Regions from separate parts of the Streptomyces sp. NPDC058678 genome, predicted to be linked through region 1. Evidence: riboswitches for the same ligand, from Rfam matches in the RefSeq annotation. Region 1 holds a riboswitch; the other holds the start of a gene.

The links. A riboswitch is a leader RNA that binds a small molecule or an ion and turns the genes downstream of it on or off. The one in region 1 is predicted to bind thiamine pyrophosphate.
Region 2: another riboswitch for thiamine pyrophosphate. It lies ahead of ACFWWR_RS08140 (thiamine ABC transporter substrate binding subunit); the one in region 1 lies ahead of thiO (glycine oxidase ThiO).

Annotation. Positions count from the first base shown of each region.
Region 1 is NZ_JBHXSG010000036.1:3,386-18,833, reverse strand. Features, by position in the region: gene ACFWWR_RS28805 (deoxyribonuclease IV) at 1-562, opposite strand, end outside; gene pknB (Stk1 family PASTA domain-containing Ser/Thr kinase) at 633-2,573, opposite strand; gene ACFWWR_RS28795 (thiazole synthase) at 2,702-3,496, opposite strand; gene thiS (sulfur carrier protein ThiS) at 3,500-3,700, opposite strand; gene thiO (glycine oxidase ThiO) at 3,697-4,872, opposite strand; TPP riboswitch at 4,870-4,981, opposite strand; gene ACFWWR_RS28780 (hypothetical protein) at 5,033-5,383, shown strand; gene ACFWWR_RS28775 (NAD(P)/FAD-dependent oxidoreductase) at 5,416-6,657, shown strand; gene ACFWWR_RS28770 (Rv2175c family DNA-binding protein) at 6,722-7,093, shown strand; gene thiE (thiamine phosphate synthase) at 7,297-7,947, shown strand; gene metF (methylenetetrahydrofolate reductase [NAD(P)H]) at 8,054-8,977, shown strand; gene ACFWWR_RS28755 (hypothetical protein) at 9,034-9,984, shown strand; gene ACFWWR_RS28750 (phytoene desaturase family protein) at 10,013-11,554, opposite strand; gene ACFWWR_RS28745 (DUF4126 domain-containing protein) at 11,606-12,220, opposite strand; gene ACFWWR_RS28740 (TetR/AcrR family transcriptional regulator) at 12,637-13,266, opposite strand; gene ACFWWR_RS28735 (YhgE/Pip family protein) at 13,338-15,422, opposite strand; gene ACFWWR_RS28730 (ATP-binding cassette domain-containing protein) at 15,394-15,448, opposite strand, start outside.
Region 2 is NZ_JBHXSG010000006.1:9,257-22,319, reverse strand. Features, by position in the region: gene repSA (replication initiator protein RepSA) at 1-186, opposite strand, end outside; gene ACFWWR_RS08210 (hypothetical protein) at 179-370, opposite strand; gene ACFWWR_RS08205 (SpdD-like protein) at 460-783, opposite strand; gene ACFWWR_RS08200 (hypothetical protein) at 796-951, opposite strand; gene ACFWWR_RS08195 (mobile element transfer protein) at 965-1,156, opposite strand; gene ACFWWR_RS08190 (DUF2637 domain-containing protein) at 1,176-1,862, opposite strand; gene ACFWWR_RS08185 (hypothetical protein) at 1,862-2,065, opposite strand; gene ACFWWR_RS08180 (FtsK/SpoIIIE domain-containing protein) at 2,148-3,503, opposite strand; gene ACFWWR_RS08175 (hypothetical protein) at 3,506-3,859, opposite strand; gene ACFWWR_RS08170 (winged helix-turn-helix domain-containing protein) at 4,010-4,381, shown strand; gene ACFWWR_RS08165 (helix-turn-helix domain-containing protein) at 4,633-4,923, shown strand; gene ACFWWR_RS08160 (hypothetical protein) at 5,437-5,844, shown strand; gene ACFWWR_RS08155 (NUDIX domain-containing protein) at 5,863-6,348, shown strand; gene ACFWWR_RS08150 (SPW repeat protein) at 7,243-7,710, opposite strand; gene rlmN (23S rRNA (adenine(2503)-C(2))-methyltransferase RlmN) at 8,211-9,317, shown strand; TPP riboswitch at 9,342-9,447, shown strand; gene ACFWWR_RS08140 (thiamine ABC transporter substrate binding subunit) at 9,534-10,613, shown strand; gene ACFWWR_RS08135 (ABC transporter permease) at 10,589-12,262, shown strand; gene ACFWWR_RS08130 (ABC transporter ATP-binding protein) at 12,280-13,063, shown strand, end outside.

The DNA.
Region 1 (15,448 bases):
CCGCGAAGATGTGGCAGGTGTCCAGGCACACGCCCAGCTTCGGATGGGCGTCCAGCACCTCGAAGTACGGCCCGAAGTCCCAGGTCCGCGAGCAGAGCGAGGCACCCTGCCCGGCCGTCGACTCCAGGAGCAGGAACGGGTCGTCGTCGTGGGTGAGCTCGTCGAGCAGCGGCAGCAGGTACTCCCGCACCTGCTTCAGCGCCACGGACCGGTCCCGGCCGCCCGTCGCGCTCCCGGTGTGCACGACCACGCCCAGCGCCCCGATGTCCCGCCCGCGCCGCAGTGAGTGCCGCAACGACTCGACGGACCTCTCCGCGGTCGCCTCGGTGTGCGAACCGAAGTTGATCAGGTACGGCGCATGCACGTACGCCGGGATCGACTCGGCCGCGCACACCTCCCGGAACGCCTCGTCCTGCCGCGGACTGCCGACGGGCGTGGCCCAGCCGCGCGGGTTGGCGACGAAGACCTGCACGGTCTCGGCCTTCAGGTCATGGGCGTACGACAGGCCCACGGAGTGCAGACCGCCGGCCACGGGGACGTGGCCGCCGACGGGGTTGCGCATCGCGCCGGGGGCGGTGCCTGACTGTTGACTCTTCACACAACAAGGGTGTCATGCGGGCGGGACCGGACGGTCAGCGGATCGTGATGGTGATCGTCGACCCCTTGGGGGCCGCCTTCCCGCCCTTCACGGACTGCTTCTTCACGGTGTCGCCGAAGAGCCCGAGCAGCCCACGGTCCTCGTCGACCGCGAAGCCGGCCCCTTCCAGCGTCGCCTTGGCCTCGTCGACGCTGTCACCGACCACGTCCGGGACCTCGATCATCTCCGGGCCCTTGGACAGCGTCAGCGTCACCGTGTCGCCCTCGGCGGCGGTACTGCCGTTCTGCGGGGTCTGCCGGGCGACCTGGCCCTTGTCGAACTCGGAGGAGTTGACCTCCGCGGACGAGATCTTCACCTTCAGGCCCGCCTCTTCCAGGTCGGCCCGCGCGTCCTCCAGCGACTCGCCGGTGACGTCCGGTACGTCGATCGGGCTGCCCTTGCTGACCGTGAGGGCGATCGCCGAGCCCGCGCGCCGCTCGGTGCCCTTCTCCGGCTCCGTGGAGATCACGGAGCCCCTGGGGACGTCCTCGCTGAACGCCCGGGTGGCCATCCCGGGGGCCAGCCCGCTGTCCTTCAGCAGGGACCTCGCCTTGTCCAGGCGGTAGCCCTCCACATCGGGCACCCGCACCGTCTCCGGCCCGTCGGAGATCCTGAGCGTCACCGAGTCGTTGTCCCGGATCCGGGAGCCCGGCGCCGGGTCGGTACTGATGACGGTGCCGCGCTTCACGGTGTCGCTGTAGGCGTGCTCGACCTTGCCGACCTCCAGGCCGGCGTTCGCCAGCTGGTCCCGGGCCTGCGCCTCGGTCTTCGCCAGCAGCGGCGGGACCTGCGTGAACTGGCCGGAGTTGATGTACCAGACGCCCGCACCGAGGCCCAGCGCCAGCAGCACGGCGGCCACGATCGCCACGAGCCGGCGCCGGGATCCGTCGCGCCGGCGCGGGGGCAGGGGCGGCGGGCTCTCCAGCCGGCTCGTGCGGTGGAACACGGCTTCGGCCTCGTCCTCGTTCACCGGCAGCGGGCGCGGCACGGTCAGCGAGCGGGGGATCACGGTCGTACGGTCGGCGGAGACGTCGCGGTGCTCCTGCGCCGACGCCAGCGCCTGCGGCGGCACCGCGTCCAGCTGGTCGGCGCTGAGCAGGGCACGCGCCTCGCGTGCCTGGGCGAGCAGCGCGACCGCGTCGTACGGACGGATGCCGGGGGTACGGGCGGTCGCCGAGGCGACCAGCTCGTCGAGCTCGTACGGCAGGCCCGGCACAAGGGCCGAGGGCGGCGGGACGTCCTCGTGGAGGTGCTTGTAGAGCACCACCGCGGGGGAGTCCCCGTCGTGCGGCTTCTCGCCGGTGAGCATCTCGTAGAGGACGACACCGCACGCGTACACGTCGACACGGGGGTCGGCGGCGCCCGGCTGCTCGATCTGCTCGGGGGCGAGGTAGGAGACGGTGCCGAGAACGGCCCCGGTGGTGCTGGTGACGGTGTCCACGGACCGTACGAGCCCGAAGTCGGCGACCTTGACCCGGCCGTCGTCCCCGATCAGCACGTTCTCCGGCTTCATGTCCCGGTGCACGAACCCGGCCCGGTGCGCGGCGCCGAGCGCGGCGAGCACCGGCTCCAGGATGTCCAGGGCGGCGCGCGGCTGCAGCGCCCCGCGGTCACGCAGGACGTCACGCAGGGTGCAGCCGGCGACGTACTCCATGGCGAGGTAGACGTACGACCCGTCGGTGCCCTGGTCGAAGACCTGCACGACGTTCGGGTGGGCGAGCCGGGCGACCGACTTCGCCTCCCGGATGAACCGCTCGACGAAGGTGCCGTCGGCCGCGAGCGCCGGGTGCATCACCTTGAGTGCGAGCACGCGGTCCAGGCGGGTGTCCACGGCCCGGTAGACCGTGGCCATCCCGCCGACCGCGATACGCGCGTCCACGCGGTAGCGTCCGTCGAGCACCTGCCCGACCAGCGGGTCCTGAAGGGTCGTATCCACGCAGGTGAGTGTACGAGCCGAGACCGACGGCGCCGCCGGTTCGGCCGTGATAGGGGCGGGACTGAAGCGGACCTGTGACGGAGGTCGCACCGGCGTCCGCTCCAGTCGGGTTCCAGTCGAACGTTCGTTCAGAACGCGGGGCGTTCGGGATCCAGCCGGGCCAGGCCCTCCGAGGGGGACGACGCCTCGGCGAAGTGACGCCGGGGTATCCGGCCCGCCAGCCGGGCCAGCCTTCCCGCTTCGACCGCGTACCTCATGGCGGCGGCCATCAGCTGCGGCTCCTGCGCCCGCGTCACCGCCGAGGCGAGCATCACACCCGCGCACCCCAGCTCCATCGCCAGCGCCGCGTCCGACGCCGTACCGGCCCCCGCGTCCAGAATCACCGGCACGCGTGCGTGCTCGACGATCAGCTGGAAGTTGTGCGGGTTGCGAATGCCCAGTCCCGACCCGATCGGCGATCCGAGGGGCATGATCGCGGCGCAGCCGACGTCCTCCAGCTTCCGGGCCAGCACAGGATCGTCGTTCGTGTACGGCAGCACCGTGAACCCGTCGTCCACCAGCGTCTCCGCCGCGTCCAGCAGCTCGATCGGATCCGGCAGCAGAGTCCGCTCGTCGGCGATGACCTCCAGCTTGATCAGGTCGGTGCCGAGCGCCTCGCGCGCGAGGCGGGCGGTGAGGACGGCCTCGCCGGCCGTGTAGCAGCCGGCGGTGTTCGGCAGGACCCGGATGCCCAGCTTCTCCAGCACCGACAGCACCGAGCCGTGCACGTCCGGATTGACCCGGCGCATCGCGACCGTCGTCAGCTCCGTGCCGGAGGTGACCAGCGCCCGCTCCAGCACGTCCAGGCTCGGCGCCCCGCCGGTGCCCATGATCAGGCGGGACGTGAAGGACGTGTCGCCGATGACGAAGGGATCGTCGGCCATGGGTCAGCCTCCTTGGACGGCGGTGAGGACTTCGACGCGGTCTCCCTCGGAGAGGGACGTGGCGGACCACTGCGCGCGCGGGACGACGGTTTCGTTGAGCGCGGCGGCCACTCCGGAGGGCGCCGCGGTGAGGGACCTGACGAGGGCGTCGAGGGCGGTGCCGGGAGCGACCTGCTGCCGCTCGCCGTTGACCGAGATGTTCATGCCGGCTGCTCCGTGAGGACGGTGCTGAAGCGCTTGGGGGTGAAGGGGCGGGCCTCTTCGGGGAGTTCACCGGTGGTCAGGACCTCTGCCATGGCGTCTCCGGTGACCGGCGTGAGGAGCACGCCGTTGCGGTAGTGCCCGGTGGCCAGCAGCAGCCCGTCGAGGCCGGTCGGGCCGAGCAGCGGCGCGTTGTCGGGGGAGCCGGGGCGCAGGCCGGCCCGCGTCTCCGTCAACGGCAGCTCCGTGATGCCGGGCACCAGCTCGTGCGCGTCACGCAGCAGCTCGTACACGCCGCCCGCGGTCACCGTCGTGTCCCAGCCAAGCTCCTCGCTGGTCGCGCCGACGACCAGCTCGCCGTTCTCGCGCGGCACCAGGTAGACATGGCTGCCCCGCACCACGGCCCGCACGGTGCGGCTCAGGAACGGCGCGTACCGCTCGGGCACGGTCAGTCGCAGCACCTGCCCCTTCACGGGCCGTACCGGCGGCAGCAGGTCGTCCGGCACGCCCGCCAGCCGCCCGCTGAGGCTGCCGGCCGCCAGCACCACCTGCCCGGCGCCCAGGACCACGCCCTCGCGTGTGACGACACCTGCCGCCCGCTCCCGCGGGACCGACAGCCGCTCGGTCCAGGTGCGGTGGAAGACGACTCCGGCCCGCTCGCAGGCGGCCAGCAGCGCCGCCGCCAGCCGCCGCGGGTCGATCTGGTGGTCCCCGTCGACCCGCAGCCCGCCGCGCACCCCCGGCGCGAGCATGGGCTCCAGCCGCCGGCACTCCCGCCCGGTCAGCCACTCGGAGTCCAGCCCCGACTGCCGTTGCAGCGTGTGCAGTTCCCGCAGATGGGCGCGGTCGTCGGCGTCCAGCGCGACGGCGAGCGTGCCGCACCGGCGGTAGCCGAGGTCCTGCCCGGTGAGGTCGGTGAGCTCGGCCGCGAAGTCCGGATAGCGGCGGGCCGACTCCAGATTCAGGCCGAGCAGGGTCTGCTCGCCGTAGTGCAGTTCCGTGACGGCGGCCAGCATCCCGGCCGCCACCTGGGCGGCCCCGCCGCCGGGTTCGGGGTCCACGACGGCCACGGCGAACCCGCGTTGCGCGCTTCGCCAGGCCGTGACCAGGCCGATGATCCCGCCCCCGACGACCAGGACGTCTGAGGTGTGTGAAGTGTCGGACGTACGCGACATGGGCGTCCAGCCCCTCCCTTCGCCGGCATGACCCGGATCAGGTTCGTACGGTCGGAGGCCGCCAGCCTCCCTCTCAGCCCGGTGCGTCCGGGCTCCCGCGTGTGCTTTACGTTGGCCACCCTAGCCAATGCCGCATGTCTCAGTAAGGGAGCCTCGTCCCGTGGCAGGTTCGCTCGACGGACTCGTCCTCGCCCCGGTGGCCGATCAGGCCCCAGGCCAGGTGGGGACCCGCACCCGGTTCGTGTACCACGAGAAGGACGGCGAGATCTGGGCCGAGTACGCGGGCGGGGACGTCGTACGCGGGTACCTGGTGGGTACGCGGGAGGGCGACAGCCTGGACTTCCGGTACGTACAGCTCAAGAAGGACGGGACGACGTCCTCGGGGCACTGCGTGTCCGCGGTCGTCGAGCTGTCCGACGGCCGGGTACGGCTTGAGGAGACGTGGGAGTGGGAGTCGCAGCCGGGCAGCGGGACGAGCGTGGTGGAACAGCTCACCGAGCACGCCCCCTGACTGACGAATAGTCAGGTGACTATGGTGATCAGGTGAGCGAGCAGACACAGGACCGGGGAACGTCCACGCCACAGCGTGTCGTCGTGGTCGGCGCGGGCATGGCCGGGGTGCAGACGGCGGTCGCCCTGCGGGAGCAGGGTTTCACCGGCACCGTGACGCTGATCGGTGCGGAACCCCACCAGCCGTACGACCGGCCGCCCCTGTCCAAGGCCGTACTGCTCGGCAAGGCCGAGGACTCCGCCTTCGACGTGGACTTCGAGGCCCTCGACATCGAACTGCGGCTCGGCCGCGAGGTCCTGGGCGTCCGCCCCGACGAGCACCTGCTGGACACCGCCGAGGGGCCGGTGCCGTACGACGTCCTGGTCCTCGCCACGGGTGCCGAACCGATCCGGCTGCCGGGCGCGGAAGGCGTGCCCGGCGTGCATCTGCTGCGCACCCTGGACGACGCCGAACGGCTGCGCCCGGTGCTCGCCCGGCAGCACGACATCGTGGTCGTCGGCGCTGGCTGGATCGGCGCCGAGTTCGCCACGGCGGCCCGCGAGGCCGGCTGCGCGGTGACGGTCGTGGAGGCGGCCGGCCGGCCGCTCGCGGGCGCGCTGCCCGCCGAGGTGGCCGCACCGATGGCCGCCTGGTACGGCGACGCCGGCGCCACATTGCGCACCCACGCGCGCGTGCGGAGCGTCGAGCCGGGCCAGGTGCTGCTGGACGACGGCTCCCGGCTGCCCGCGGACGCCGTGGTCGTCGGCATCGGCGCCCGGCCCGCCACGGCCTGGCTGGCCGGCTCCGGTATCGAGCTCGGCAGCCACGGCGAGGTCGTCGCCGACGACCGTCTGCGCGCCTCGGTGCCGGACGTCTACGCGGTCGGCGACTGCGCCTCCTTCCCTTCGGGACGGTATGGCGAGCGCCTGCTGGTCCACCACTGGGACAACGCCCTCCAGGGCCCGCGCACGGTCGCCGCGAACGTCCTCGGCGAGGCCACCGGCGAGCCGGCGGCCGTCTACGACCCGGTTCCCTACTTCTGGTCCGAGCAGTTCGGGCGCTTCGTCCAGTACGCCGGCCACCACGCGTCCGCCGACACCACCCTGTGGCGCGGCGACCCGTCCGGCCCGGCCTGGACGGTGTGCTGGCTGCGGGAGGGCCGGCTGGTCGCCCTGCTGGCCGTGGGCCGCCCCCGGGACCTGGCCCAGGGACGGAAGCTGATCGAGGCGGGCACGCCCATGGACGCCACCTTGCTGGCCGACCCGGCGAGGCCTCTGAAGGCGGCCACGGTCTGACGCGAAGCCGCTGGTCGGGCGGTCCTGGCTTCCGACTGTCAGTGCGGGATGGCAGGCTTGTCCCGTGACCGAGATTGACGCAAAGATCGATGCTCTCGTCCCCGCCTGGCTCACCCTCCCCGACATCGCGGAAATGCTCGATGTCGAGGTGACGCGTGTGCGGCAGCTGGTCAAGGAGGGCCAGCTCATCGCCGTACGCCGTGGTGAGAACCGCGCGCTGCACGTCCCCGCCGCCTTCATCGACGGGGCCGAGCAGAAGGTCGTCAAGGGCCTGACGGGCACCCTGACGCTCCTGCGGGACGACGGCTTCACCGACGAAGAGATGCTCGAGTGGCTCTTCACCCCCGACCCGAGCCTGCCCGGCACCCCCGCGCAGGCCCTCAGTGAGAATCGCGGCACGGAGGTGAAGCGCCGGGCCCAGGCGCTCGCCGTCTGATCCGAGAAACGCTGATCCGAAAACCGCCCGACGTACGGGCCGTGGCGCGCGAGAGCCACGGTCGTGGTGGACTGCGGCCCGCGAAGGCCACAGGCGCGGCTCACCATGGCCCCGCGAAGCCCGGGCCGTGGTCCACCGCGGCCCGCGGCGGCCCACCGCTTCGGCCCGCGGCCCGTACGCCATCCACCTCGGGGGAACCACGCATGTCCGACACCACCGCCCGCGCCCAGCTCGCCGACGCCCGGCTCTACCTCTGCACGGACGCCCGCAAGCGGCAGGGAGACCTCGCCGAGTTCCTGGACGCCGTCCTGGCCGGGGGGGTCGACATCGTGCAGTTGCGCGACAAGGGCATGGAGGCGGCGGAAGAGCTGGAACACCTCCAGGTGTTCGCCGAGGCCTGCGCCCGGCACGGCAAGCTTCTCGCGGTCAACGATCGCGCGGACGTGGCCCAGGCCGCCGGGGCCGCCGTCCTGCACCTGGGCCAGGGCGACCTGCCGGTCCCCGCCGCCCGCGCGATCCTGGGCGAGGACGTCCTCGTCGGGCGCTCCACGCACGCGGAGTCCGAGGCCGCCGCGGCCGCCGTCCAGGAGGGCGTGGACTACTTCTGCACCGGTCCGTGCTGGCCGACCCCGACCAAGCCCGGCCGCCACGCCCCTGGCCTCGACCTGGTCCGCTACACCGCCTCACTCGGCACCGAACGCCCCTGGTTCGCCATCGGCGGCATCGACCTCGGCAACCTCGACGAGGTGCTGGCGGCGGGCGCCCGCCGGGTCGTGGTCGTGCGTGCCGTCACACAGGCGGACGACCCCGGCGCCGCGGCGGCGGAGTTCGCCAAGCGAGTCCGGCAGGAGTGACGCCTGTCACAGGCCCGGTGTCCGAAGGGTGGACAACAAATCGACAAAGCGGGCAAATTTCCGAGATCTGGTTGGGGGACCGCCTCCCCCTGGCTAACCTGCGGGTATGGCCCTCGGCACCGCATCCACCAGGTCGGACCACGCCCGCACCGTGCGTGACATGCTCGCGACCGGCAAAACGACGTACTCGTTCGAGTTCTACGCCCCGAAGACCCCGAAGGGCGAGCGGAACCTGTGGAACGCGCTGCGCCGGGTCGAGGCCGTGGCGCCCGACTTCGTCTCCGTGACCTACGGCGCGGGCGGTTCCACCCGCGCGGGCACCGTCAAGGCGACCGAGGCGATCGCGTCCAACACCACGCTCACCCCGATCGCCCACCTCACCGCGGTCGACCACTCGGTGGCCGACCTGCGCAACATCATCGGGCAGTACGCCGACGCCGGGATCCGCAACATGCTGGCGCTGCGCGGCGACCCGCCGGGCGACCCCATGGGCGACTGGGTGCCGCACCCCCGGGGCCTGGCCTACGCCGCCGAACTCGTCGAACTGATCAAGGCGTCCGGCGACTTCTGCGTGGGCGTCGCGGCCTTCCCCGCGATGCACCCGCGCTCGGCCGACTGGGACGCCGACGTCCGGCACTTCGTCGACAAGTGCCGCGCGGGCGCGGACTACGCGATCACGCAGATGTTCTTCTACCCGGAGGACTACCTGCGGCTGCGCGACAAGGTCGCGGCGGCCGGCTGCGAGACCCCGATCATCCCCGAGGTCATGCCGATCGCGAGTGTGAAGTCCCTGGACCGGGTGCCGTCCCTCACCAACGCTGCCTTCCCGCCCGCCCTGAAAGAGCGAATCCTCACAGCAAAAGACGATCCGACCGCTGTACGCTCCATTGGCATCGACTACGCCACGGAGTTCTGCGCCCGGCTGCTGGCCGAGGGAGTGCCCGGACTGCACTTCATCACGCTCAACAACTCCACGGCGACGCTGGAAATCTACGAGAACCTGGGCCTGCACCACCCACCGCAGGCCTAGACCGGTCGCACCGGTTTACGACACACTGCGTAGCGGCCACTGGGAGAGGGGCGTACATGGGCTGGACGGTCCTCTACATCGCGTTCGGCGTCGTCGCGCTGTGGCTGCTCGGTGAGGTGCTGCTGCAGTACAAGGCGCGCCTGCGCTGGCGGTTGCTCGCCTTCGGCGGCTTCCTCGGCGTCGTGCTCGGCGTCCTGATTCCCTCCGTCGTCGTCATCGGCCTGGGCGCCGCCGCCTTCGCGGTCGGCCAGACCTACGTCACGCTCTCGTTCCGCCGCGGCTTCGCGTCCGGCTGGGCGGTCAGCCGCCCGGGCGCCGACAGCAGCAAGCGACGCCGTGGCAAGGCCGAACACCAGGACCCGACCCTTGAGGTCACCGACCTCGAAGCGGCCGACACCGGCTTCGGCGGCGACGCCAAGTACGGCCAGGACACCGGCGCCTACGGCGACGACTACGACCGCGACGACGTGTTCTCGCCCGCGCGTCCCCTCGACCCCACGGCCGCCGAGAGCACCGCCGTGTACGAGCCGCAGCCCCTGCCCGACGACACCGGCTCCTACGGCATATACGGCAATTCCGGGTACGCGGCCGCTGCCGACTCCTCGTACGCCACCGGGGACCAGACCCAGGACCAGTACGCGGCAGCCGCCCAGACCTACGGGTACGAGGGCTACGCCGGCTACGACCAGCAGCAGTACGGCTACGACGCGGCCGGACAGCAGCAGTACGCCGCCTACTCCGACCCCTACATCGGCACGCAGACCTACGGCGGCGGCTCGTACGACGCGTCCTACGGTGGCCAGCAGCAGTACGACCAGCAGGGCTACGGCCAGGACCAGTACGGCAACACGTACGCCGGTGAGACACCGGCGGGCGGGGTGTGGGTGCCGCAGCAGCGCAGCACCGACGACCCCTACGGCGGTGAACTCCCGCAGGAGCAGCAGTATCCCTACCAGGGCAACGGCCAGGCGCAGGGCAACGGCTACGACGAGCAGTACCGGTTCTGAACCGTCCTTCGGCCGACTTGCCGGGTGTTCACCGGGAACCCCGGAACTCCGGCCCCTCCACGACCAGTCCGGCGACCAGCGCGCCCGACATGCCGGCGTGGGGAAGCCCGCCCCCCGGGTGCGACCAGCCGCCGACACTGAACAGGCCCGGTATCGCCGTGCTGTTGGACGGGTGCAGCAGGGTTCCCGCGGCCGAGGCAAGGGCGGGTGCGGGCACGCCGCCGCCCTCGGCGCCCGTCTCGGCGCGGGTGTGCACGGGCGTCCGCACCTCGCGCCACAGCGTCCGCTCGCGCAGCCCCGGCATCGCCCGCTCGGCGGCGGTGACCATCCGGTCGGCGAAGGCGTCGGCGGCACCGGCCGCGGTCCAGTCGTAGTGCGCCAGTGACGGCACCGTCGACGTGAGCACCACCGCCTCGTGCGCGTCGTCGGGGCGCAGGGCCGGGTCGTCCGGCCGGTCGATGCGGACCGTGGGGTGCTCGGGCGGCTCGCCGTGCGCGAAGAACTCCAGTTCGCTCTCCGAGTCCGGGCTGTGCACGACCGTGCGGTGCGCGGTGTCCGCGGCCCGGGCGCCGCGCAGCGCCAGGCAGACGACGACCCGGCCGGCGGCCATGCCCTCGGGCTGCGGCTCGACGGCCTTCCCGTCGTACAGTTCACGGCCCCGCACCAGGTCGGCCAGCCGTCGGGGCCCGGTGCCGACGACGATGTCCGCCTCCACGACCGTGCCTCCCCCGGAGCCGGAAGCCTGGGAGGTGTCTCCGGCCAACTCCACGCCCGCCGCCCGGCCGTCCTTGTCGAGCACCCCGGTGACCTCGGCACCGAAGACGAACTCGACCCTCCTGGCCACGCACCGCTCGTACAGCGCGCGCGCCAACTCCCGCATCCCGCCGCGTACATACCAGGTGCCGAAGGCGTGCTCCATGTACGGCAGCACGGAGGCGCTCGCCGGAGCGTCGCTCGGGTCCAGGCCGTAGGCGAGGGCGTAGTTGTCCAGGAGGGCGGCGAGCCGGGCGTCGCGCAGTTCCCAGGCACCGATCTCGGCGAGTGTGCCGGCCCGGCGGGTGCGCAGCAGCCGCTTGTGCGGGACCGCCGGATAGGGCTCGCGCTCGGCCAGCACCGACCAGTTCGGCCACAGGGGCTCCTCCAGGAGCGGCCTGCGCGTCCGGTCCCAGGCCTCGCGCGCCCGGACCAGGAAGTCGCCCCAGCGCTGTCCGGCGCCCGACCCGAGCGCCTCGTCCAGAGCGGCGACCACGCCCGCGCGCGAGGCGTTCGGCAGCGACACCCGGGTGCCGTCCGCGAAGAGGTGGTGCGAGGACGGGTCGACCTGGACCAGCTCGACGCAGGACTCCAGCGGCTCCTTGCCGGTCTTGACGAACAGGTCGCGGTAGACCGCGGGCAGGGGGAGAAGCCCCGGGCCCGTGTCGAAGGAGAAGCCGTCGCGCTCGAAGCGGCGCACCGCTCCGCCGTACGTCTCCGTACGCTCGTACACCGCCACCCGGTGGCCCGCGACGGCCAGCCGGGCAGCGGCCGCCATCGCGCCCATCCCGGCGCCGATCACCGCAATCCGTGCCATGCCTGCGACTTTATCGGCCGCCACTGACAACCCGGCCACGGCCACCGGTCCTCAGTAAGGGGGCCGTCCCGTCCGCGCGGCCAGCCGTCTCTCCTCGCGTCGTTGGGCCCTGCACCGCAGGAACCGGCGAATGCGTGAGACCAGGAAGAAGAGCAAGCCCAACCCTGCGACCAGTAGCACGCCCGCGATGATCGCCGCCGCCTCGGGATGGAACATCGCGAAGGTGACGATCCCGGCGACCCCGAGATCCTCGGCCAGGCTCACGATCACGTTGCTGAAGGGCTCCGGCGAGGTGTTGACCGCCATCCGCGTCCCGGCCTTGACCGCGTGGCTGGCCAGCGCCGTCGAACCGCCGACCAGGCCCGCCGTCACATCGGAGAGCGAACCGCTCTGTCCGGCCAGCAGCGCCCCGACCCAGGCACCGGCGACCGGCCGGATCACGGTGTGTGCCGCGTCCCACGCCGAGTCGACGTACGGAATCTTGTCGGCGACCGCCTCGCACAGGAACAAGACGCCGGCCGCTACGAGGACCTCGGGGCGCTGGAGGGTCTCCGGGACCTCGTCGCTCAGCCCTGTCGCGCCGAACACGCCCAGCAGCAGCACCACGGCGTACGCGTTGACGCCGCTGGCCCAGCCGCTCGTGAACACCAGGGGGAGTAGGGACACGGACGCGATCGTATCCAGTCGGCGACACCGGCTCCTGGGGCTGAGTGCGCAGGGCTGAGTATCCGTACTCAGCCCGTGAGATGAGTACGCGCGCGGATGGGGCGCGACTTGGGTGAAGGAGAGAGTGGAGGCACGGAGAAGGGGCGAGGCTCCGGCACCGGCGACACGGGGCGCCGGAACGGAGCCGCCCCGGATCCGCTCCTTCCGCCGGCCGGTGTCGGCGGGAGCGAGACTCGGGGGAACCCGGGGGACGACCGTACGGGGGAGTACGGGGGAGTACGGGGGAACGGGGGAGCAGGAGGAAGCGCCGGTTCGAGGTGGCCCGCGGGGGACGCGGCCACATCGGACCGGCGCTTTCGCGTCCGCGTCGGCGTTGTGGGGTCGGCCGCTCGGCCGGACTGTGGGGTCAGCCGTGTTCAGCCGCGCCCGCTGACCCGCCCCTGAAGCAGCCGGGACAGCGCCGAGTGCACGTCGTCCAGGGAGCGTTCCGGCTGGAAGGACTGCCAGTCCAGGGCGGCGACCAGGACCATGCCGACCAGCGCGGCCGCGGTCAGCTGGACGTCGATCTCGTCGCTGAACTCGCCGTTGTCCACGCCCTCGCGCAACACGCCCTCCACGACCGCGACGGCCTCCTGCCGGACCACCATGAGCGTGGACTGCCAGGCCCGGTTGGTGCGCCACAGCTCCGCCACGTACAGCTGGGTGAAGGACGGGTAGGTCTGGATGAAGACGAGCCCCGCGCGGACCATCGCGTCCAGGGCGTCGACCTTGCTGCCGCCCTGTCGTGCCGTCTGCTCGGCCGCCTGACGCAGGGAGGCGCTGAGGAGTTGCACGCCGTGCCGCAGCAGTTCCTCGAAGAGGACGGACTTGCTCGCGAAGTTGTAGTAGACCGTGCCCTTCGCGACCCCTGCCCGCTCGGCGATCTCGTCCACCGTGGTGGCGGAGAAACCCTGCTCGGCGATGAGCGTGACGGCCGCTTCGTAGAGCTTCTGCCGGGTGGCCTCGCGGCGCGTGCTGACACCCGTCGTGGCGCTGCTGCTTTCCATGGTCCTGATTGTCACAGGAGCGCCACCCCCAGGAGCCACCGGAGGAGTCGCCGCGGAGCTCACCGACGGGTTCACAGGGTCAGCTCCGGGTGCAGCCGGTCGAGCGTCCACACCTGGCGGCGGCGGGCCGACACGGCGGTCAGCGCCAGGGCACCCGCGGTGAAGGCCGCGAGCACGGCACACGCCTCCCACACCGGGCCGAGGCCGCCGCCGGTGATGAGCCTCCTGAGGGCCTCGACGACGTAACTCATCGGCAGGAAGGGGTGCAGCGCGTTGAAGAACCCGGGACTCGTCTGCACGGGGTACGTGCCGCCCGCGGAGGTCAACTGGAGCATCAGCAGGGCGAGGACGAGGATCCGGCCCGCCGCCCCGAAGCGCGCGTTCAGCCACTGCACGATCGCCGCGAAGCACGCCGTCACCAGGAACAGGAACCCGACCGTCCCGGCAGCCCGCGTCATCTCCAGGCCGACCGCCCAGTGCAGCACCGACATCAGGGCGATCGTCTGCAGCACCCCGATCGCCACCACGGGCAGCCAGCCCGCAAGCGCGATCCGCCAGGCCGAGGCGCCCGCGGCGAGCGCACGCCGGTTCATCGGCGTGATCAGCATGTAGGCCACCATCGCGCCCACCCACAGGGACAGCGGGATGAAGTAAGGGGCGAACCCGGTGCCGTAGTTGGGCGCCTTGTGCATGTCTTCGGAGACGAGCCGGACCGGGTCCGCCATCACCTCGGTGCGCCGGTCGCGGTCCTTCTTGTCGTAGTCGGGGATCTGCTCGGCACCGTCGTGCAGCCCGTCGGAGAGCCTGCCCGAGCCGTCGACGAGCTTGTACATGCCGCCGTTGAGATCCTCGGCGCCCGTCTTGAGGTCACCGACGCCCTCGTCCAGGTCGGTGGCACCGGTCTCGGCCGTGCCGAGGCCCGTGTGGAGCTGCTTGGCGCCCGCGGCGACCTTCCCGGCGCCGGCGTTCAGCTCGTTGACCTTCGACACGGCGTCGTCGAGGTCCTCGGAGAGGTGCGGGGCGCGGTCGGCGAGTGCCTGGGCCTGCTTCTGGAGGGTGCCGAGGTGGTTGTCGAGCTTCTTCAGGTCGCCGTTCTGGTCGGCGATCAGCGTGTTGACGTCGTCGGCGATCTTCGCCACGTCGGCGGCGGCCTGCTTGGCCTTCTTCAGGTCGGCGCAGGCGGCGTCCGGCAGTACGGGGTCCTCGCAGCGCGCCTGGTAGACGGCGTCCAGCGTGTCGGAGGCCGCGTGGGCCCCCTTGGCGGCCGGCGGGGCCGTCTTCACCAGCGTGTCGAGGTTGTGGCGGATCGCCGCGGCCGAGTCGGCGACGAGCCGGGCCGTGTCGCCGATGGTCTTCTCGTTGTCCTTGAAGAAGGGCCCCACCGTGTCCGCGACCCCGTTGACCCTGTCGGCGAGAGCCTGCGTGCCCTCGGCGACCTGCTTCGAGCCGTCCGCCAGATCGTCCGCCCCGCTGCCGAGCTTCGTCAGCCCGTCGGACAGCTTGCCGCTGCCCTTCTTGGCGTCCTTCAGACCGGCGGCGAGGTCCTCGGACCCCTTCTCCGCCTTGCCGATGCCGCCTTCGAGGTCGTCGGCGCCCTTGGCGGCCTTCACCGTCTCTCCGTGTATGTCCGAGAACGAGACGAAGATCCGGTCCAGGAAGGACCGCGACGCCTTGGTGGACGCGGCCGTGCGCACCTCGCTGAACACCGTCCGCGAGATCTGCCCGACGATGTAGTTGTTCGCGTCGTTCGTACGGACCTGGAGTGCGCCCGTCTCGGGGGAGGCGCCCGCACTGGAGGCGATCCGCCTGCTGAAGTCGGCCGGCATGGTCAGCGACAGGTAGTACCTGCCGTCCTCCACGCCCGCGCGTGCCTCGGCGGCGCTCACCTCGTGCCAGTCGAAGACCTCGCTCTCGCGCAGCCCCTCGGTGATGTCGTCGCCCGCCGCGAGCTTCTTCCCGTCGGCGGTCGTCCCCCGGTCGTCGTTCACGAGCGCCACGGGAATGCGGTCGAGGCGGCCGTACGGATCCCAGAACGACCACAGGTACAGGGCGCCGTACAGCAGCGGCAGCACCAGCAGCGCGACCAGGGCGGCGCGCGGCAGCTTCCCCCTCCCGAAGCGTCGCAGCTCAAGCGAGGCCAGTTTCGGCGAACGCATCGGCCTTCTCCTCCCCTTGGCTCTGC
Region 2 (13,063 bases), on a different contig from region 1:
GGTGGAGTAGTGGTGCAGGGTCTCGCCGGTCGTCTTGTCCTTGGCGAGGGTCCAGCCGGTGAGGTGGATGGGGTCGGCGCAGCCGCCGGTGCGGCGGACCTGGTCTTGCCAGCGGTCGAAGTCATCGGCCGAAGCCACCCTCAGCAGATCGCCGAGGGTGACCGGGTCGAGCAACAGGTCAGGCACGGGCGCCCTCCCGGTTGCTACGGGTGCGGCGGTGGGTGGTGCCGGTGCCGTGGCAGGCCGGGCAGTGCGCGGTGATCGTGCGCCGGTTGCCCTGCGCGTCGCGGCCGCCGAGGGTAATGGCGGCGGAGGCGTGCCCGTCGCAGTTGGGGCAGATGCGGGGCGATGGTGTGGTGCGGTGCGTCATGCTGGGGGTTCCTTCCGGCTCTTCGGGTTCGGTAGGGGCAGGGCTCCCGGGCGGCGGATGCTTGGCGGTTGAGGCCGCCCGGGGGCCGGTCAGCGGTGCTTTGCCTCGGTGTTGATGAGCGAGCGGATGACCAGGGCGCAGATGGCGACCGAGGCGCCGGTGATGGCGACCGCGAGGAGCATCGAGACCAGGACCGCGCCGACGACCAGGACCACGGCCGTCCCACCACCGACGAGGGCGACGACCGCGCCGGGGGTGAGCTGCACGGTGGGCCGGGGAGACACCGCACCGGGGGTCGGGGGGACCGGTGAAGGGGTGCTGGTCTGGTGGACGACGGCGGTCGGCTCGACGACGGCGGGCGGAGTCATCAGGCCGGTCGGCTGAGGCATGGTCGGGATCTTCGGGTGGAACATCAGCGGATCTCCCTACTTGATGGCGGTGTCGATGACCGGGGCGAGGAGGCTGTCGGCGATGAGGTAGCCGCCGAGGAGGAGCACCAGGACCAGCCAGAGCGGCGGGCGGATGAGCTTGATGCCGAGGTAGCCGACGGCGGCGAGGGCGAACCAGAGGGGGACGTCCATGGGTGGTGGTCTCCTAGCGGGCGGTGCAGCGGTGGGTGCGGGCGGCGAGCTGTGCGGCGCTCTGGCTGGAGTAGTCGGCGGACCATCCGCAGCGGTCGTTGGTGCACACGGCGGCGTGCTTGGTGCGGCCGTTGCGGTCGCGGTGGGTGCCGATCTGTACGGGGCCGATCCGCATGACGGAGTGGAAGTGGTCGCGGGCAGGCATGGCGGGGTGTCCTTTCCGGTCAGGTGAGTTGGGCGGCGATGGCGTGGGCGAGCTGGGGCGGGACGCCGAGACGGGCGCGCAGGGTGTCGGTGTCGATCGGAGTTCCGGTGCGGGCGTGGTGGTCGTGGGCGACCTTGCGGGCGTGGTCGACCAGAGCGACCGGGACAGCGGGCGCAGCCGGGGCAGCAGGCGCGGCGGGCTCGGGTGCCGGGGGTTCGGCGGCCGGGAGTGCGGGGGCTTCCTCGGCCTCGGTGACTGGGACCGGGAGGGTCTCCTGCTCGGGCGAGGCGACCGGTTCGGGCTCGGGCGCGGTGGCCGGCACTTCGGGTGCCGGGTGGTGGTCGGTGGCGGAGTGGGCGAGGAGCGTGCCGCCCATGAAGGCCAGCGCGGGCCAGGCGGCGACCAGGATCCGCAGCCAGGCCGGAACCTGCTGGAGGTCGAGGAGTCCGGCAGTCGCGACGTTGGCACCGAGCGAGGCCACCAGCGCGATCACGAACCAGCACCAGGCCAGCCGGGACGGGCCCTCACTGCGCAGCCGCCGCCAAGAGACGACCAAGAGCAGGTCCACCGAGACCGGGTAGGCCCAGGCCTTCCAGCCGTCCTGTCCGGCAGCGGCGGCGAGGTCGTGAAGGTGAGCGAAGGACAGCGCTCCGGCGATGACGGCCTGGACGAGGACGGCGTCCACGCGGAATGCGGGGCGGGCCATCACGAGCCGCCGGGGTAGTCGGGGCCGTCGGTGGGGTCGTAGCCGGGCGGGAACGTACCGGGCGACGGCTCGGGCAGGGACGCGGCGAGGGACGGGCCCACGGCCTCGATGAAGCCGTGATCAGCGCCGGATACGTCGGCGTAGAGGGCGAGTTGGCCCAGCAGGAGCACGGTGCGGGCGAAGTCTTCGCAGTCGGGGCACATGACGTGCTCTCCCTTCAGCAGGCATGGGGCGGGTAGGGACCCGGCGCGAAGGCGGTCGCGCCGACCGGTGGAGCAGGGAGGCTCAGGCGGTGGCGGGGGCTGTTTTGGACAGCGGCACACGGGCCGAGGGCAGCGGGGCAACCGCGGGGCGGAAGGCCGCCAGGGCGGGCAGGTCCGGGGCGCGGTCGGCGTGCCGGTTGCAGATGTTGACGGCCTCGCGCAGCGAGGTGTGCGGGGCGCGGATGCGGGCCCAGCCGCCTGAGGCGTCGCCGGTGACGGCGATGCCGGGGGTGTCGGTGGGAATCTGAATGGCGGCGAGGACGGCGTCCGGGGAGATGTCGCCGAAGGCCATGTTGGCGGATGTCTCGTCGTTGACACGGTGGGCGGTGCGGCCGGTGAGCTGGGCGCGAAGCATGGCGATGCCCTTGCCGAGTTCGGAGCCGAAGCGCTGTCCGCAGATTTCCAGGTAGATGCCGGCGGCGCGGCCGAGCTGGGCGAGGCGGACCAGGGCGGTGATGATGCGGTCGCGGCGCTTCTCGTCGTCCTTTGAAGCGAACAGGGCGAGTTCGGCGACCTCGTCGACCAGGACCACGACCGGGACGGGACGTATGTCGGCGGGCAGGTCCCAGATGTCGGCGGCGATCTCGGCATCCGGAACGTCCACCGTGATCCGCTGGTTGGCCCGGATCAGCTGATAGACGTCTGCCATGTGGGTGACCAGCGCTTCGAGGAGGTCGAGGGCGGTGTCAGGGTTGTCGGCGAGGGCGGAGAAGCGGCGGGCCAGCGGGAAGAGTTCGACGCCCTGCTTGCAGTCGATACCGACCAAGGCGACATCCAGCGGGGCCAGCCCTGCAACAAGGTTGCGCTGGTAGACGGACTTCCCGGATTCCGTGGCGCCGAGGGTGAGACCGTGCGGGACGGCGCGGTAGTCGCGGTAGTGGACCGAGCCATCCTCGCGCAGGGCGACGGGAACCCGCATGGGTGCGCGGTCGGTCTTGGAAGGCATCTGCACCCGCTTGAGGACGTCATAGCCGGTCATCCTCAACTCGACAACACCGGAGCGAAGTTCGCGGGAAGTGACGCCGTACAGGCCGAAGGAGTGGCGCAGCCGGTCTGTTGCGGCGGAGACGTCGAAGGCGTCCTGTCCGGGGCGGAGCTTAAGCCGGAGCACCAGGCCGGTCCGGGTCGGCCGCAGTCGCAGGATGCGCGGCGCGCGGGACTCGGGTGCCGGGCGGTTGGTCATCCGGGCGAGGGCAAGGCGCCAGCGCGAGGGCGGGACAGTCAGCCCGCAGGCGTCCATGACGGAGGCGTAGCGGACCAGGACCCGCAAGGCGGCGAGGGTGACCCCGAAGGTCATCCAGTACCAGGCGGGGCGCCGCCACCGCAGGAGACCCGCAGCAGCGACGACCAGCACCAGAGCGACCATGAACCAGGTCATGATCAGGCAGCCTTGGGCTTCGAGGCAGCCTCGGCGAGCGAGGTCACGGCGACCGCGCGGAAGGCGATGCCGTGCCGCTTCTGGCCGTTGAACTCGTTCTCCCACGCCGAGGCGACCAGGCCCGTCAGCGCGACCGGGGTACCCATGGCCAGGTCCTCGGAAACGCCGGGCTGGGGGACGGTGAGCTTGAGGATCTCCACCTCGTCCGGCGTGGAGAACATGACCTCCACGGTCATCAGCGTGACACCGTCCTTGTCGATGGCGATCTCACCGGTGCGGCGGTCCTTGACCTTCGGCTGCGGAGCCTTGGCGACCATCACGGTCGCGTTGGAGGTGTCGACGGGGATCTGACGCATGACGCGCTCCTGGGATCGATGAACCTAACGTACTTAGTACGTCATCTTGAGGTAGAGCATGAACCTGTACTACTTGGTGTGTCAAGTGGCTGTCTCGACGCCTGTCAGCGGGATGTGCTGCACTAGGTACGACAACCACTGAGAGGGGCTATGGCCGACTTCACCGCCGGACGTGCCGCGTACTTGCAGATCGCGGACGACTTCAAGCGCCGGATCCGCGACGGAGAGCTCACACCGGGGGACAAGCTCCCCTCAGAGTCAGACCTGATGGCGCAGCACTCCGTGTCTCGCACAGTCGCCCGGCAGGCGATCTCGCGTCTCCGCGAGGACGGCTACGCCATCTCCCACCAAGGCAAGGGCAGCTTTGCCGCGTTGCCTGGCGAGGGCGGTTCCGCCAAGCGCAGCCCCGAGTTTGAGCAGATCACGGAGTACCTGTCCGAGGTCCGTCGGGATGTGCGCCGCCTTGCGGAGCGGATGGACCAGCTGGAGGACCTGGTTCGGCAGCAGGCTCAAGGGCGATGACCAAGGCGTCCGCTCGACGCGCAACCTCTGCCAGCTCTTCACCAAGTCCCCTTACCTGGTTGATCAGTTCTCGCTTCTCTGCCGGGCTCAGCACGGTCACAGCCCCTTCGTTGCCCTTCCGATCTGACGGCCCCTCGGCCTGTGAGCAACGCTAGGACCGACAGAACCCACCGACCCGGAAGAATTTTCCACCCAGAAATTTTTTCCGGGTCCAGAGAGACAGGCGGGTGGACGCTCTTCCCATGCGAGGAATGACGACGAACCTGACGATCGGTGAGCGAGTCGCTTGGTACCGCCGTAGGCGCGGCATGTCCCAAGAAGTGTTGGCCGGACTCGTCGGCCGAACGGTCGACTGGCTGAGCAGGGCTGAGAACAACCGCATGGAGCTCGACCGACTCTCGGTCATCAAGACTCTGGCCGATGCCCTTGATGTGTCCCTCGGTGATCTGCTCGCCGAACCGACCCTCATGGAGTGGAGCGCCGACAGCGGCAACCGCACGGTGCCGGCACTTCGGTCGGCGCTGATGACTACCGCCAACTGACGCCGTTGTTGGGGGTACCGACCGAGGGCGACCCCACGCCCCTGGACGAGCTTCGCACCAGCGTTGTAGAGATCATGGATGCCTACCAGGCTTCCCGCTATGGCTTCGCGACCCGGCGCTTGCCCCTGGTGCTGGCGGACGCTCTTATCGCGGCGCGGTCCTACGGCGGCAGCGAGCGTGAGCAGGCCAACGAGCTGCTTGCGCTGACGTATCAGAGCGCTGCCATGGTCCTCGGAAAGGTGGGCGAGGTGGACCTCGCTTGGATTGCTGCCGATCGCGGATTGGGCGCGGCGCAGCAGTCCGGCAACCCGGCGGTCATCGGCTCGCTCTTCCGGTCCGTGGGTCACTGTCTCCTGTCGACCGGCCGCTTTGACGCCGCCGTACAGCTCATCGGTGATGCGTCCGACTACCTTCCCGGGCCTCTCTGGGGCCAGCCCGGAGTTCCTGTCGATCTACGGGACGCTCTTCCTCGCTGGCTCGATAGCAGCCGCCCGGGCAGAGGAGCGCTCGACCGTGCGCGAGTTCCTCGCCGAGGCCGACCAGGCAGCCCGCCAACTCGGGCAGGATGCGAACCATATGTGGACCGCTTTCGGCCCGACCAACGTCGACATCCACCGTGTGGCTACCGCGGGCGAGCTGGGCGACATGCAGGTAGCCATCGATCTCGGTCCGCGTATCGACACCAGCAGCCTCCCGACAGAGCGCCGGACGCGGCACAACATCGAGGTGGCCCGTGCCCTTAGCGCACACAACCGTGTCGACGACGCCTTGGCGGTGATCCTTGAAGCCGAGTCTTGGGCACCGGAGCAGGTACGGAGCCACTACCTGGCCCGCGAACTCGTACTCACGTGGGTACGCAACCAGCGTGGCCGACCGAGCCGGGCCATGGCGGATCTCGCCGATCGGCTGCATGTGGTCTAGGTGGGTACGCTCGGCTGCATGGCAGCGAACGAGCATGAAGCGAAGATGGCGCATCCGCGTATGGCAGCGGGTGCGCTTTTCTTTGATGCCGGCGGGCGCGTCCTCATGGTGGTGCCCACGTACAAGGACTACTGGGACATCCCCGGAGGCTACGTCGAGACCGGTGAGTCTCCGCTTCGGGCTGCCAGCCGCGAGGTACGGGAAGAACTCGGCATCACGCCGACGCTCGGCCGCCTCCTGGCCGTCGACTGGGCGCCCAGCGCTACCGAGGGCGACAAGGTGTTGTACTTGTTCGACGGCGGCGAGCTTGCCCCTGAGGCCGTGGAGGAGATCCACCCTCAGGCCGAGGAGCTGAAGAGCGTCACGTTTGTCGCCCCGAGCGAGATCGCGGACCGTACGATCCCTCGGCTGGCACGACGCATCCTTGCGGCGATCGATGCCCGAGCGGCGAGCGCCCCGGTGTACCTCGAGCATGGCCAGGCGCCGAGCGATGTAGCGGCGTAGCCGAGACCGAAGGCCCTCATCCCAGCGGGATAAGACTTTCTCTACTTCATCGAGACCGAAGGCCCTCATCCCAGCGGGATAAGACTTTCTCTACTTCATTCAAGGCACCCGGCTGCGCTCCGCTCCGCCGGGCGCGCTTCCCGGCTCTGGCTGCGCCCGCGCTCCTGCCTTCGGCCCGCTCGGCGCTGCCGCCGCCGACGACGCGCGCCCACATGTGGATAGGGCCGGTGGCCATGAGTCGATCACCGTATAGAGCGGCCATCGGTCAAGACGATGCCTCCGGCGGGGGATCGGCCGGCACCGGGATGGAGGGGGCGCCGTTCCCGACCGCGGGCCCGTGAATGGCGTGCGCGGGGTGCTCCCATCCCGTCCACCGTCGACCCAGGCAGAGCCGAGCAGACGCGGCCCATGGCGTCCAGGTCGTTCGTACAGTGGCGCGCTCCACCTGGACGCCATGAACCACGCCCGCTCCACGGTGTGTGGGTCGACGGCGGACGGGATGGGAGCTGGGGTGGGTGGTGGTTGAGGCCGCTCCACCGACCTTGACGGATGCTGCGCGCACGACCCGCCCCCGCCAGGCCACGGCCCAACAGGGGCAGGGAGGGCTTCACCAAAGGGCGGAGCCCGGTAGACGAGAGGGCCGTCAGTGCTTGGCGATCCCCATGCCGAGGAAGATGCCCGCCAGCAGTGCGACGCCTTCTTGCACGGCAAGAGCCGTCTCCAGCGTATGGACCTTGGTTTCCAGTTCAGAGGCTTCCATCGCTATTCCTTTCTGCGTTGTGCCGCTACCGGCTCAACGTCGATCGGTGTTCCGCCGGCGAGACAGTCCCGTCGGCGGGGCCGGTGGCACCCGTGATGAGTGCCACGACCTTCGGAGGGGTTGGGGACGATCACCTATGCGGGGGATGAGCGGTCACCGGACGCCTGGTCCACGGGGCGGGCGGCTGCGGCGGCCATGAGTGCCAGCATGAGCGCGATCACGCCGACAATGATGTTGTTGACGATGGTCCTGGTGGTGCTGACGTCGCCCGCTACAACCCAGGGCGCAAAGATCGTCCACACGCTGAGCGCGCAAGCGGCCCACGCCATGCTGTGCGACCGCTCGTATGCCCGGCCGAAGCCACCGCTCATGATCAGGGCGTATGCGATGCCGACGATGAGATTGTTGACCGCCAGGGTGGAGAATTCGTTGAAGCCCGCGATCCACGGTGAGGCCGCCAGGTAGAGGCCTGTGATCAGGGCCATGGCCTCGACGGCCTGTGCCCTCGGAGTAGTCGAGACGCGCTCGGCCATCTCGTGCTGGTTTCGCATGGCAAGGATGTCGGGATGTGTTGCCATGTCCGACCGGGGCTGTGTCGCCATTCCAATTACCTCCAATTTGCCCGTTATGCGCACTACGTGCAAGCGGGTACCCCACGGGGACGGGGTAACCGTCGCTGAGCCGCCTGAGTACGAAGATGCTGCGGAGGAGGTGGCCTGCAGGCGCAATTCACCAGCGCCTGAGGGTCTCGTTGTTGCGCTTGAGCCGAAAGGGAGCCTGTGTCAAGACCGCGTACAGCGACTGACACCAGCGACTGACACCAACAAGCACGAACAGCGGCGTTCGGCGCCGGACCTCGGTGGACGATCGACCGAGGCGCAAGGCAGGTTGGTCGACGTCGCCGACCTCGTGTGATCGACCTGATAAGGATGAGGGCAGAGCTCAAAGCCTTGACCTCGCATGGGCGCACCCACCATGGGCTTCTGGGCCGTCCCTGGGCCGTGCGAAGCCGACCAACGCTGACAGTCGGCACCCACAGGTGACCACCCCCACCCCGCTCTGGCCTGGGCTCCCCGAGTTGATCTGCGACACTGGAAGGGTTATGCCTGCACCCGGAGAACTCACTTTCGTCGCCCCGCGCGGAGCCAAGAAGCCGCCGCGGCACCTCGCCGACCTCACGCCCGCCGAGCGCAAGGAAGCGGTGGCCGCGGTTGGTGAGAAGCCGTTTCGTGCCAAGCAGCTCTCGCAGCACTACTTCGCGCGGTACGCGCACGATCCGCAGGAGTGGACCGACATCCCGGCCGGGTCCCGCGGCCGGCTTCAGGAGGCGCTGCTTCCCGAGCTGATGTCGGTGGTCCGGCATCTGTCGACCGACCAGGACACCACCCGCAAGACGCTGTGGCGGCTGTTCGACGGGACGCTCGTCGAGTCGGTGCTGATGCGCTACCCGGACCGGGTGACCATGTGCATCAGCTCTCAGGCGGGGTGTGGCATGAACTGCCCGTTCTGCGCCACCGGGCAGGCGGGCCTGGACCGGAACCTGTCCACCGCGGAGATCGTGCACCAGATCGTCGACGGGATGCGGGCGCTCAGGGACGGCGAGATTCCGGGTGGTCCGGCGCGGCTCAGCAACATCGTCTTCATGGGCATGGGCGAGCCGCTGGCCAACTACAACCGGGTCGTCGGTGCCATCCGGCGGCTCACCGACCCCGAGCCGGACGGGCTCGGGCTCTCACAGCGTGGGATCACCGTCTCGACGGTCGGGCTCGTCCCGGCGATCAACCGCTTTACCGACGAGGGCTTCAAGTGCCGGCTCGCCATCTCGCTGCACGCCCCCGACGACGAGCTGCGCGACACCCTCGTCCCCGTGAACACGCGGTGGAAGGTGCGCGAGGTGCTGGACGCCGGCTTCGCGTACACGGAGCGGTCCGGGCGTCGGCTGTCCATCGAGTACGCGCTGATCCGGGACATCAACGACCAGGCGTGGCGCGGTGACCGGCTCGGGCGGATGCTCAAGGGCAAGCCCGTGCACGTCAATCTCATTCCGCTGAACCCGACGCCCGGGTCGAAGTGGACCGCCTCCAGGCCCGAGGACGAGAAGGCGTTCGTCGAGGCCATCGCCGCCCATGGTGTGCCGGTCACCGTCCGGGACACCCGTGGACAGGAGATCGACGGGGCGTGTGGTCAGCTCGCCGCGACCGAACGGTAGTGTGACGTCCGTACGTACATCTTCATATTCCGACAGGGGAGCGCCACAGCGCTGAGAGTGCGGCACCGGCCGCAGACCCTCTGAACCTCGCCCAGGTCATTCTGGGTAGGAAGTTCGGTCACTACTCGAGCTGTTGCGCCCTGCCCGGACGTCCCGGATCCTCCGGGGCGTCCGGGCAGGGCCGCGTCTCTTCCTGGTCACCCCAGGAGGAATTCAGTGAGCATCACCAGGAACGCCACGGCCCTGGCCGTGGGACTCGGCCTTGTCACGCTCTCCGCGTGCGGGTCCTCCGACAGCACAGGTGACGGCGGGGACTCCAAGACCGTGACCCTCGTCAGCCACGACTCGTGGGCCGTCTCGAAGAGCGTCCTCGCGGACTTCGAGAAGCAGTCCGGCTACCAGGTCAAGGTCCTCAAGGACGGCGACGCCGGGCAGGCCGTCAACAAGGCCATCCTGACCAAGGACAACCCGCAGGGCGACGTCTTCTTCGGCGTCGACAACACCCTGCTGTCGCGGGCCCTCGACAACGGGCTCTTCCAGTCGTACGAGGCGAAGGGCTCCGACCAGGTCGCCCCCGCGTACCGGGCCGACCAGGACAAGCACCGGGTCACTCCCATCGACACCGGCGACATCTGTGTCAACTACGACAAGGCGTACTTCAGCAAGCACAAGCTGACCCCGCCCACCTCGTTCGACGACCTGATCAAGCCCACGTACAAGAACCTCCTCGTCACCGAGAACGCCTCCACCTCCTCCCCGGGGCTGGGATTCCTCCTCGGCACGGCGGCCAAGTACGGCGACGACGGCTGGACGGACTACTGGACGAAGCTCAAGGCCAACGGCGTGAAGGTCGTCGACGGCTGGGAGCAGGCCTACAACGAGGAGTTCTCCGGTTCCGCCGGCGGCAAGAAGGCCAAGGCCGACCGGCCGCTGGTCGTCTCGTACGCCTCCTCGCCGCCCGCCGAGGTCATCTACGCCGATCCGAAGCCGACGACCGCGCCCACCGGTGTCGCGGCCGGCACCTGCTTCCGCCAGGTCGAGTACGCGGGCCTGCTGAGCAACGCCGCGAACACCAAGGGCGGCAAGGCGCTCCTCGACTTCCTGCTGAGCAAGGAGTTCCAGGAGGACATGCCGCTGAACATGTTCGTCTACCCGGTGCGGGAGGGCGCGCGGGTGCCGGTCGAGTTCACGAAGTACGGCCCGCAGGCGAAGGATCCCGAGACCATGGACCCGGCCGCGATCGCCGACCACCGTGACCAGTGGGTCAAGTCGTGGACCTCGCTCGTACTGAAGTAGCCCCGCGCAAGGGACCCGGGAAGAGCGCGGCGGCGCGGCTCGGCCTCATCGCCGTGCCCGTCGCGTTCTTCGCGGTCTTCTTCGCCTACCCCGTCGCCGCGATCGTCGTACGCGGCCTCAAGGTCGACGGGGTGTGGCACCTCGGCCGGATCATGGACGTGCTCGGGCAGTCCGACGTCCGGCACGTGCTGTGGTTCACGACCTGGCAGGCGCTGGCCTCCACCGCGCTCACCCTGCTGATCGCGCTGCCCGGCGCGTATGTCTTCGCCCGCTTCGACTTCCCCGGCAAGCAGGTCCTGCGGGCCGTCGTCACCGTGCCCTTCGTGCTGCCGACGGTCGTCGTCGGTACGGCGTTCCTGGCGCTCGTCGGGCGTGGCGGACTGTTGGACGAGCTGTGGGGCGTACGCCTGGACACCACCGTGTGGGCGATCCTGCTGGCGCACGTCTTCTTCAACTACGCGGTGGTCGTACGGACCGTCGGCGGGCTCTGGGGACAGCTGGACCCGCGGCAGGAGGAGGCCGCGCGGATGCTCGGCGCGTCCCGGCTCGCGGCCTGGCGGAAGGTCACGCTGCCCGCGCTCGCGCCCGCCGTGGCCGCCGCCGCGCTCATGGTGTTCCTCTTCACCTTCACCTCCTTCGGTGTGGTGCAGATCCTCGGCGGGCCCACCTTCTCGACGCTGGAAGTGGAGATCTACCGGCAGACGTCCGAGATCTTCGACCTGTCCACGGCCGCCGTGCTGACGCTGATCCAGTTCCTGGCGGTGGGCGCGATCCTCGCCCTGCACGCGTGGACCGTACGGCGGCGGGAGACCGCCCTGCGGCTGGTGGACGCGTCCGTGACGGCGCGCCGGCCGTGCGGGGCCGGCCAGTGGGCGTTGCTGGCCGGCGTCCTCGCCTCCGTCGTCGTCCTGCTTCTGCTGCCGCTCGCCGTGCTGGTGCAGCGGTCCCTCGACGCCCCGGACTTCGCCTACTACCGGGCGCTGACAAGCGACGACGGCGGGCTCTTCCTGGTGCCGCCGATCGAGGCGATCGGCAATTCGCTGCAGTACGCCGTCGTGGCCACCGCCATCGCCGTGCTGGTCGGCGGCCTGGCCGCCGTGGCGCTCACCCGCCGGGACGCGGGCCGGTTCGTGCGCGGGTTCGACGCGCTGCTGATGCTGCCGCTCGGGGTGTCCGCGGTGACCGTCGGGTTCGGGTTCCTGATCGCGCTCGACGAGCCGCCGCTGGACCTGCGGTCCTCGTGGATCCTGGTGCCGCTCGCGCAGGCGCTGGTCGGGGTCCCCTTCGTCGTGCGGACCATGCTGCCCGTGCTGCGGGCGGTGGACGTACGGCTGCGGGAGGCGGCGGCCGTGCTCGGGGCGTCGCCGTGGCGGGTGTGGCGGGAGGTGGACCTGCCGATGGTGCGGCGGGCTCTGCTGATCGCGGCGGGGTTCGCCTTCGCGGTGTCGCTCGGGGAGTTCGGGGCGACGGTGTTCATCGCGCGGCCCGACAACCCGACCCTGCCGGTCGCCGTGGCGCGGCTGCTCGGGCGGGCCGGGGAGCTCAACTACGGCCAGGCGATGGCCCTTTCGACGATTCTGATGATCGTGTGCGCGGTGGCCCTGCTGGTCCTTGAGCGGCTGCGGACCGACCGGACCGGGGAGTTCTAGATGCCGGGGAGTTCTGGATGCTGCTGAGTCTTGAGGACGCGACCGTACGGTTCGGCGGGCGGGCCGTCCTGGACGGGGTCGACCTCGATGTCGCCGAGCACGAGATCGTGTGCGTGCTCGGGCCCAGCGGCAGCGGCAAGTCGACGCTGTTGCGGGTGGTGGCGGGCCTCCAACCCCCCGACGGCGGGCGGGTGCTGCTCGACGGACGCGACCAGGCGGGTGTGCCCGCGCACAAACGCGGGGTCGGGTTGATGTTCCAGGACCATCAGCTGTTCCCGCAGCGGGACGTGGGCGGCAACGTCGGGTTCGGGCTGCGGATGCACGCAGGGCGCGGGGTGTCCAAAGAACAACAGGGGGAGCGGGTACGGGAGTTGCTCGACCTGGTGGGCCTCCCGGGCGCTGGGCGCCGTGCCGTCGCCTCGCTGTCCGGGGGTGAGCAGCAGCGGGTGGCACTGGCCCGGGCGCTCGCGCCGCGGCCGCGGCTGCTGATGCTGGACGAGCCGCTCGGGCAGCTCGACCGGTCGCTGCGGGAGCGGCTGGTCGTCGAACTGCGGGAGCTCTTCGGTCGGTTGGGCACCACCGTGCTCGCGGTGACCCACGACCAGGGCGAGGCCTTCGCGCTCGCCGACCGGGTCGTGGTGATGCGGGACGGGCGGATCGCCCAGTCCGGTACGCCTCTTGACGTGTGGCAGCGGCCGGCGGACGAGTTCGTGGCCCGCTTCCTGGGCTTCGAGAACGTGGTCGAGGGCACGGTCGCGGGGGAGGCCGCGGACACGGCGTGGGGCAAGGTGCCGGTCCCCG